DNA from 2 places in the Streptomyces sp. NPDC101178 genome. Region 1 is predicted to be linked to the other one. Evidence: riboswitches for the same ligand, from Rfam matches in the RefSeq annotation. Region 1 holds a riboswitch; the other holds the start of a gene.
The links. Region 1 has a riboswitch for cobalamin ahead of ACIRR8_RS19995 (ABC transporter substrate-binding protein). Riboswitches for the same ligand answer to the same signal wherever they lie in the genome.
Positions count from the first base shown of each region.

Region 2: another riboswitch for cobalamin. It lies ahead of metE (5-methyltetrahydropteroyltriglutamate--homocysteine S-methyltransferase); the one in region 1 lies ahead of ACIRR8_RS19995 (ABC transporter substrate-binding protein).

Region 1 is NZ_JBIWOZ010000006.1:409,607-413,967, forward strand. Features, by position in the region: gene ACIRR8_RS19990 (FecCD family ABC transporter permease) at 1-754, opposite strand, end outside; gene ACIRR8_RS19995 (ABC transporter substrate-binding protein) at 808-1,866, opposite strand; cobalamin riboswitch at 1,927-2,112, opposite strand; gene ACIRR8_RS20000 (beta-ketoacyl-[acyl-carrier-protein] synthase family protein) at 2,208-3,437, opposite strand; gene ACIRR8_RS20005 (acyl carrier protein) at 3,434-3,715, opposite strand; gene ACIRR8_RS20010 (acyl-CoA dehydrogenase) at 3,846-4,361, opposite strand, start outside.
Region 2 is NZ_JBIWOZ010000007.1:3,221-7,581, reverse strand. Features, by position in the region: gene cobF (precorrin-6A synthase (deacetylating)) at 7-825, shown strand; gene ACIRR8_RS20480 (hypothetical protein) at 943-1,140, opposite strand; cobalamin riboswitch at 1,644-1,791, shown strand; gene metE (5-methyltetrahydropteroyltriglutamate--homocysteine S-methyltransferase) at 1,974-4,298, shown strand.

The DNA of each region.
Region 1 (4,361 bases):
TCCGGGTGCGGGCGACGTTCACGCCGAGCGCGGCGGCGGCGTCCTGACCGAAGGCGAACGCGTCGAGCGTACGGGCGTGGGCCAGGCAGATCACCAGGCAGAGGGCGAGAACGGCGGTGCAGAGCGCCACCTCACCCCAGCCGACACCGCTGAGCGAGCCGAGCAGCCAGAACAGCACCCCGCGGGTCTGCTCGGCGTCGGCGGAGGTCATCACGACGAAGGAGGTCAGGGCGGAGAAGAGCTGCATCGCCGCGACCCCGGAGAGCACCACCCGGTCGGTGGTGGAGCCGAGCGTATGGCTGAGCAGCAGAACCAGCGCGAACGAGCAGATCGCCCCGACGAACGCCCCGGCCGACAGCGACACCGCTCCCCCGCCGACGCCGAGGACGACCACCACGACCGCCCCGGTGGAGGCTCCGGAGGAGACGCCGAGGACGAACGGGTCGGCGAGCGGGTTGCGCAGCAGCGACTGCATCACCGTGCCGCACACCGCGAGCCCGGCCCCGCACACGGCGGCGAGCAGGGTACGGGGCATGCGCAGGTTCCAGATGATGCCGTCCCGGATCGGGCTCAGCTCCGATCCGCCGAAGCCCAGATGGGAGGCGACGGCGGACCAGACGTCCGGGACGGAGATCCTGGCCGGGCCGATCGTGACGGCGACGGCTACGGAGAGCAGCAGGAGCAGGAGTCCGCCGGTCCAGATCAGCGCCTGCACCGGCACGCCGACCCGCCGTACGTCAGCGGGCCGCTCCACCGTCGGGCTGCCGCTACTCACCCCGCGCGCCTTCACCGTCGGATTCCCGCCGCTCACCCCGCGAGCCCGAAGGCGCGCAGCCCGGCGGCGACGCGCTCAAGTCCCTCGACCGTCCGGATGGTGGGGTTCATGGCCTGGCCGCTGAGCAGCACGTACCGGCGGTTCTTGACGGCGTCCATGGTCTTGGTGACCGGGTTGGACTCCAGGAACTCGATCTTCTTCTCGGCGCTCTCGGCCGTCTGCATGGTGCGGCTCAGGTCGCCGATGACCAGGACGTCGGGGTTGCGGTCGGCGACGGTCTCCCAGCTGATCTGGGGCCATTCGTCGTGGGTGTCGTCGAAGACGTTCTTCGCGCCGAGCTCCTTGGTGATGACACCCGGCGCGCCGCAGCAGCCGGCGAGGTAGGGGGCCTTGGAGTCGGAGAACCAGTAGAGGAGCGAGGCGTCCGAGGCGTCGATGCCGTCGGTGGCCTTCGCCACCCTCGCCCGGAGCTTCTTCACCAGGGCGTCACCGCGCTCGGGGACGCCGAACACCTGGGAGAGTTCGCGGACTTCGGTGTAGACGCTGTCCATGGTGAGGGGTGCTGTACGGGCTCCGTCACCGCCGCCGCTGTTGTCCTTGCCGGTGCAGTCGGCGGGCGAGATGTAGGTGGGGACGCCGAGCTTCTCGAACTGTTCGCGTGGGGCGACGCCGCCCTTGGCGAGGGTGGAGGCGAAGGAGGCGGAGAGGAAGTCGGGCTCCTTGTCGAGGACCTTCTCGGATGAGGGCCGGTTCTCCGATATGCGCTCGACGCCCGCGTTGGCCTTCTCCAGGCCCTTCATGACCGGGTCGCTCCAGGTGGCGGTGGCCGCGAGCCGGTCGGCGAGGCCGAGCGACAGGAGGATCTCCGTCGATCCCTGGTCCACCGAGACGGCCTGCCGCGGTGGCGCCTTCACGGTGACGGTGCGCCCGCAGTTCTTCAGGGTGAGCGGGAAGCCTTCGGCCTTGGCGGCGCTGCCGCCGCCGTCACCGGAGGAGGAGGCTCCACTTCCGCCGCAGGCGGTGAGGAGGACGGCGCCGGCCGCGAGGAGGGCGGCGGTGCGTATCGGGGCGGGGGTGGCCATGGGCAGCACGGAGGACCTCGGTGTCTCTGGGCCCAGCCGCGGAGCCCGTCGTACGGTCCCGTGCCCCGGGTGCGGAGCACGGGTGCCAGCAGGTCTTCGGACTCGGGTTCGTCCGGGCGGGACGCCTTCCCGGAGCGCGTGTGCTCCAGTGGCCGTGGCCCCGCCCGTCCCCCTCACCGCTGCGCGTCAGTTCCGGTCTCGCACCGGATTCCCTGACCCCGTCGCTGGGGTTCGACTGGCCCCGGCAAGCTATCACGGGTCTTCGCGCAGCTCAGAGCCGGTGCGGGACCGCTTCATCGGTCGGGCCGGTGCGGCGCGGGATCGTCCCGCCGCACCGGCCCGGCCCACCTCTACGGCGCTTGCAGCGCGATCACCGCGTTCTGTCCGCCGAAGCCGAAGGAGTGGCTGACGGCCCGTCGTACGGGCACCTCACGCGGTGCCTTGGTGACGCAGTCGATGGCGAACCCGGGGTCCGGGGCGTCCAGGTTGGCGATCGGTGGGACGATGCCGTGCTGGAGCGTCAGGACGGTCAGTCCCGCCTCGATGGCTCCGGCCGCTCCCATGCAGTGGCCCAGGACACCCTTGGGAGCGGTGACGGGCGGCCGGTGCGGGTAGGCCCGGCCGATGAGAGCGGCTTCCGTCGCGTCGTTCAGCGGGGTCGAGGTGCCGTGCGCGTTGACGTGGTCGACGTCCTCGGCGCGCCAGCCCGCGTCCCTCAGCGCCGCGTCGACGGCGGCCTCGGCGACCGCACCGGAGGGGTGCGGGGAGGTCGGGTGGTGGGCGTCGGTCGTGGCGCCGGTGCCGGCGAGCAGCGCACGGGGGGCCGCCCCTCTGGCCCGGGCGTCCTCGGCCCGTTCCAGGACCATGATCGCGGCGCCTTCGCCCATGACGAGCCCGGCCCGGTCGGCGGCGAAGGGACGGCAGAGACGGGCGGGGTCCCCGTCACCGTCCCGCAGCGCCGCCGCGCCCGAGCGGGCGAAGCCGGTCATGGCGACCGGGAAGACGATCGACTCGGTGGCTCCGGCGATCGCGATGTCGCACTGCCCGAGCGCCAGCATGTCGCGGGCCACGGAGAGGGCGGTCACCCCGGAGGAGCAGGCCGTGCACGGGGCCAGGCTCGGACCGGTGGCCTTCATCTGGATGGCGATCTCGGCCGCGGGCATGCTCGGGATGGTGAGCAGGATGCCCGAGGGCGAGGTGGCCTCGGGTCCGCGCCGCTCCAGGGCGACGGCCTGTTCGGTCAGTCCGGCGGAGCCGCCGCTGCTGGTGCCGACGACGACGGCGACCCGGGCGCCGTCCCAGTGGGCGGGGTCGAGCCCGGCGTCGGTCACCGCCTCCCGGGCGGCGAGGACGGCGAACTTGACGTACCGGCCCATGCGGAAGGCGGTGCGGCCGCCGACCGCCCCGTCCAGGTCGATGCCGGAGACCGTACAGGCGAAGTCGACTTCGCAGCCGTGCAGTTCGGGGACGGTGCGCGCGAAGGACGCGCCGCGGCAGACCCCGTCCCAGGTGGTGTCGGTGGTGTGGCCGGCCGGGGTGATCATCCCCAGTCCGGTGACGGCGATGGCGGGTCGGTTCATCGGGTGTTGCTCACCGGCACCGCACTGCCCGCCGCCTCGCCGCCGACGGCCGCGTCGATGAACGCGGAGATGTCGGCGAGGGTGGCGTCCTTGTAGAGCTTCTCGGAGTCGGCGCTGACCCCGAGGGTCTCCTTGATGATGACGGCGAACTCGGCGACCGCCAGGGAGTCCATCTCCAGGCTGTCCATCGTGGACTCCGGCAGGATTTCGGCCGCGGGCACCTTGAACGTCTCGGTCAGCACCTCGGTGATCTTCGGGTGGATGGTCTGGCTCTTCACGGTGTTTCCTCTCATCGGGACTCAGGGGGCTCATCGGCGCGATCGGCGGGGAGCCCGTCGGCGCCTGCGCTACGGCGGGTGGCGGTACGCACCGGCCCACCGCCGAAATAACTGGAGGACGATCCTCCGGTTACGCCCTGGGGCGAACCGATTCGTCTACGCTCACCTGCGGCTTCTCGAACCATCGGGAGAGCACCGACGTGGTTCCCCAGTACGCCAGCAGCACACCGCGCGTGCCGAGCGCCGCCACCTTCTCGCGCAGCGGCCGCCGCCGCTTGCTGCCGCAGGCGGGCCGCCGGAACTCCGCCGTGCGGCGCCCGGCTCCGGCCGCCTTGCGCCTCGCCGCTCCCCCCGGCCTGCGGCCCCGGTGCCAGGAACCCTCCGGGTCGTCGTAGGCGTCCGCGTAACCGGGTCCGGCGATCGGCCAGTCCGACATCAGCCGCTCCGGCAGCGCGAACGCCCCCACCAGCTCGGGCGCGTGGAGGGCCACGGTCGCGATGAGCCGCTCCACCGCGTCGGGCAGCGCGGACACCTGTTCGGCGGTCAGCCGTCCGGCCGCCAGCAGGTCACCGCTGTTGCGGGCGATCCACTGGAGCGCGAAGAGGCGGTGCAGCTCGGTCAGCCGGTCGCGGGCCGGGCCCGGCGG
Region 2 (4,361 bases), on a different contig from region 1:
GCCGACATGAGCGACGCACCACGCCACATCCTCGTCATCGGCATGGGAGCCGGCGACCCCGACCACCTGACCCTCGCCGCGATCAAGGCCATGCGCAGGGCCCAGGTCTTCTTCGTGCTCGGCAAGGGCCGGGAGAAGGAGTCCCTGACCCGGCTGCGGCGGGACATCCTGGCCGAGCACCTGGACGGCCCCTACCGGGTCGTCGAGGCCGAGGATCCCTGGCGGGACCGCACCCAGGGCGACCGGGGCCGCTACACCACGGCGGTCCACGACTGGCGCCACCGCCGGGCCGACATCTGCGAACGCCTGATCATCGAGGAGCTGGCTCCGGGGGAGTGCGGGGCGTTCCTGGTGTGGGGCGACCCGTCCCTGTACGACAGCACGCTCGCGATCCTGGAGGACATCCAGGCCCGTGGCACGGTGGAATTCGGCCATGAGGTGGTCCCCGGGATCAGCAGCGTCTCGGCGCTCGCCGCCCGCCACCGCACCTCGCTGAACCAGGTCGGCCGCCCCGTCCACATCACCCCGGGCCGACGGCTCGCCGAGGGGTTCCCGGACGACGACGGCGACATCGTGGTCATGCTCGACGGCCACGAGAGCTTCACCCATCTGACGGGCCGGGGCCTGTGGATCTACTGGGGCGCCTACATCGGCACCCCGGACGAGCTCCTGGTCTCCGGACCGCTCGACGAGGTCGCCGAGCGGATCAGCCGCGTGCGCGCCGAGGCCCGCGAACGGCACGGCTGGATCATGGACACCTACCTGCTGCGCCGCCGGCCTGCGGGCGCCCAGGGTGCGGAGAGCCCGGGCGGCACGGACAGCTGACGGGCCCCGGCCCGCGAGCGGGGGCCCGGACAGATGGCCGGGTGACGTGACACAGGGCGGCGGGTCGCGTGGAGGCGCGGCCGGCCGCCGCACCCCGCCGTCGTACCCGGCCCGAGGTCAGCTCCGGGACTCGTGCGCCCGGATCACTCCCAGCCCGTGACCCAGGCTCGGGCACTCGGCGGTGAGGTCGTTGCCCCGCACCAGATAGTTGTGCACGCGCCCGTCGGTGGGCCGCTCGACGGCCCGGTACAGGGTGCCGTTCACCGTGATCGTCCAGTCGTCGCCGTCCTGGGCCCACCCGACTGTCTTCTTCATATAGCGCTTCCCTCGCTCGTCGCCGCCGCGGGTCGGCGGCTGTGTATTGGCAAGAAGAACGGCCTGTGACGCTCTGTGGTTCCGGCTCGCCTACGCCATTCGGTTACATCTGGGTCACCATGCCCCCACGACCTGACCGGAAGTCAGCGAACCGGCGACGAACGGTGGAACGGGGTGCGCAGAGGGGAGCGGGGCTGCCCGGGGCCGGATCGTGCCAGGATGCCGGATCCGGTCCCGGGCAGTGATGCAGGAGCGCCCGCTCCGCGCCCCTGTACCGACCATTCGGTGCCGCCTGCCGGGGCGGATTGGTGCGGGGGTCCTCACTCTGCCCGACGTCACCCGTTCGGAGCTCATCCGGAGCCCATCCGGCGTGCACTCGGTGCCCATCCGGAACCCGTGTCTCACATCACCGTCCGAAGAGTGAACAACGGTGTGCGCCCGACGGCCGTCCGCTTAGGGTGGCCGGTGCAGCTGGTTCGCCCTGTCCGCCAGGCAGGGTGTCGTAAGAGGGAACCCGGTGGGAATCCGGGACTGCCCCGCAGCGGTGAGCGGGAACGACCGCCGTCATACGCACTGGACCCGGCCGGGTCTGGGAAGCGACGGCCAGTAGGTGTCTGCCCCCGGCAGACGTGCCCGCGAGTCCGAAGACCTGCCCGTTGCCCGCACGCGACCGTTCGTGTGCGGAGTTCCCGGTGACCTCGTGGGCGGGTCGGCGTAACCGTCAGGCGGACGGACACGGTCAACGTGTCGTGCTCCCGCCCGACTTCGTCACCCCTTCGCGTCCGCGTCCCGTCCCGGGAACAGCTGGAGACATGCTCGCGAAGGAGAGTCACGTGACAGCGAAGCCCGCAGCCGCGGCAGCACGGGCCACCGTGTACGGCTACCCCCGTCAGGGTCGGAACCGTGAACTGAAGAAGGCCATCGAGGGCTACTGGAAGGGCCGCGTCGACGCGGACACCCTCCGCAGGACCGCCGCCGAACTGCGCGGGGGAACCTGGCAGCAGCTCGCCGAGGCCGGAGTCCACGAGGTGCCGACCGGTGATTTCTCGTACTACGACCACGTCCTGGACACCAGTGTCATGGTCGGCGCCGTCCCCGAGCGGCACCGCGAGGCGGTCCAGGCGGACGCCCTCGACGGCTACTTCGCCATGGCCCGTGGCACGCAGGACGTGGCGCCGCTGGAGATGACCAAGTGGTTCGACACCAACTACCACTACCTGGTGCCCGAGTTGGGCCCGGACGCGGTGTTCACCGCCGACTCCGCCAAGCAGGTCGCCGAGTTCAGGGAAGCCCTCGCGCTCGGCCACACCCCGCGCCCGGTCCTCGTCGGTCCCGTCACCTACCTCCTGCTCGCCAAGGCGGCCCCCGGCGTCGCCGCCGGCTTCGAGCCGCTGACCCTCCTCGACCGGCTCCTGCCCGTGTACGCCGAAGTCCTCGCCGACCTCCGGGCCGCGGGCGCCGAGTGGGTGCAGCTCGACGAGCCCGCCCTCGTCCAGGACCGCACCCCGGCCGAGCTGAACGCCGCCGCCCGCGCCTACCGCGAGCTCGGCGGTCTCACCGACCGCTCCAAGCTGCTGGTCGCCTCCTACTTCGGGCGGCTCGGCGAGGCCCTGCCGGTGCTCGCCAAGTCGCCGGTGGAGGGGCTCGCGCTGGACTTCACCGAGTCGGGCGCAGGCAACCTCGCCGACCTCGCGGCGGCCGGCGGACTGCCCGGCAAGCGGCTGGTCGCGGGCGTCGTCAACGGCCGCAACATCTGGATCAACGACTACGAGAAGTCGCTCGCCACCCTCGGCACGCTCCTCGGCCTCGCGGACCACGTCGACGTCTCCGCCTCCTCCTCCCTCCTGCACGTCCCGCTGGACGCCCGGGCCGAGCAGGACATCGACCCGGAGGTCGCCCGCTGGCTCGCCTTCGCCCAGCAGAAGACCGAGGAGATCGTCGTCCTGGCGCGCGGTCTGACCGCCGGCACCGAGGCCATCACCGCCGAACTCGCCGCGAACCGGGCCGACCTGGCCTCCCGTACCGACGCCGTCATCACCCGCGACCCGGCCGTCCGGGCCCGTACGGCGGCCATCACCGACGCCGACGGCCGCCGCTCCCAGCCGTACGCCGAGCGGACCGTGGCCCAGCGCGCCCACCTCGGTCTGCCGCTGCTGCCGACCACCACTATCGGCTCGTTCCCGCAGACCACCGAACTGCGCACCGCCCGCGCCGACCTGCGGGCCGGCCGGATCGACGAGGCCGGGTACGAGGAGCGCATCAAGGACGAGATCCGCGAGGTCCTCTCCTTCCAGGAGAAGGCCGGGATCGACGTCCTGGTCCACGGCGAGCCCGAACGCAACGACATGGTGCAGTACTTCGCCGAGCAGCTCACCGGCTACCTCGCCACCCAGCACGGCTGGGTCCAGTCGTACGGCACCCGCTACGTCCGGCCGCCGGTCCTCGCCGGAGACATCTCGCGCCCCGAGCCGATGACGGTGCGCTGGACGGCGTACGCCCAGTCGCTCACCCAGCGCCCGGTCAAGGGCATGCTCACCGGCCCGGTCACCATGCTCGCCTGGTCCTTCGTCCGCGACGACCAGCCGCTCGGCGAGACCGCCCGCCAGGTGGCGCTCGCTCTGCGCGACGAGGTCGACGACCTGGAGGCGAACGGCACTTCGGTGATCCAGGTCGACGAGCCGGCGCTGCGTGAGACGCTGCCGCTGCGGGCCGCCGAGCACGCCGCGTACCTGCAATGGGCTACGGAGTCCTTCCGGCTCGCCACCTCCGGCGTGCGGCCGGACACCCAGATCCACACGCACATGTGCTACGCGGAGTTCGGCGACATCGTCCAGGCCATCGACGACCTCGACGCCGACGTCATCAGCCTGGAGGCCGCCCGCTCGCACATGCAGGTCGCCCGCGAACTGGCCACCCACGGCTACCCGCGCGAGGCCGGCCCCGGCGTCTACGACATCCACTCCCCGCGCATCCCCAGCACCGAGGAGGCAGCGGCCTTGCTGCGCAAGGGACTTGAGGCCATCCCGGCCGAGCGGCTGTGGGTGAACCCCGACTGCGGCCTGAAGACCCGCGGCTGGCCCGAGACCCGGGCCTCCCTGGAGAACCTGGTCGCCGCCGCGCGGGAGATCCGCGCGGAGCTGCCAGCCGAAGCGGCGTGATCCGGCCCGGTACGGGAGCGGCCACCGCCGCTCCCGTACCGGGGCGCGCTGCCTCGACTCGGT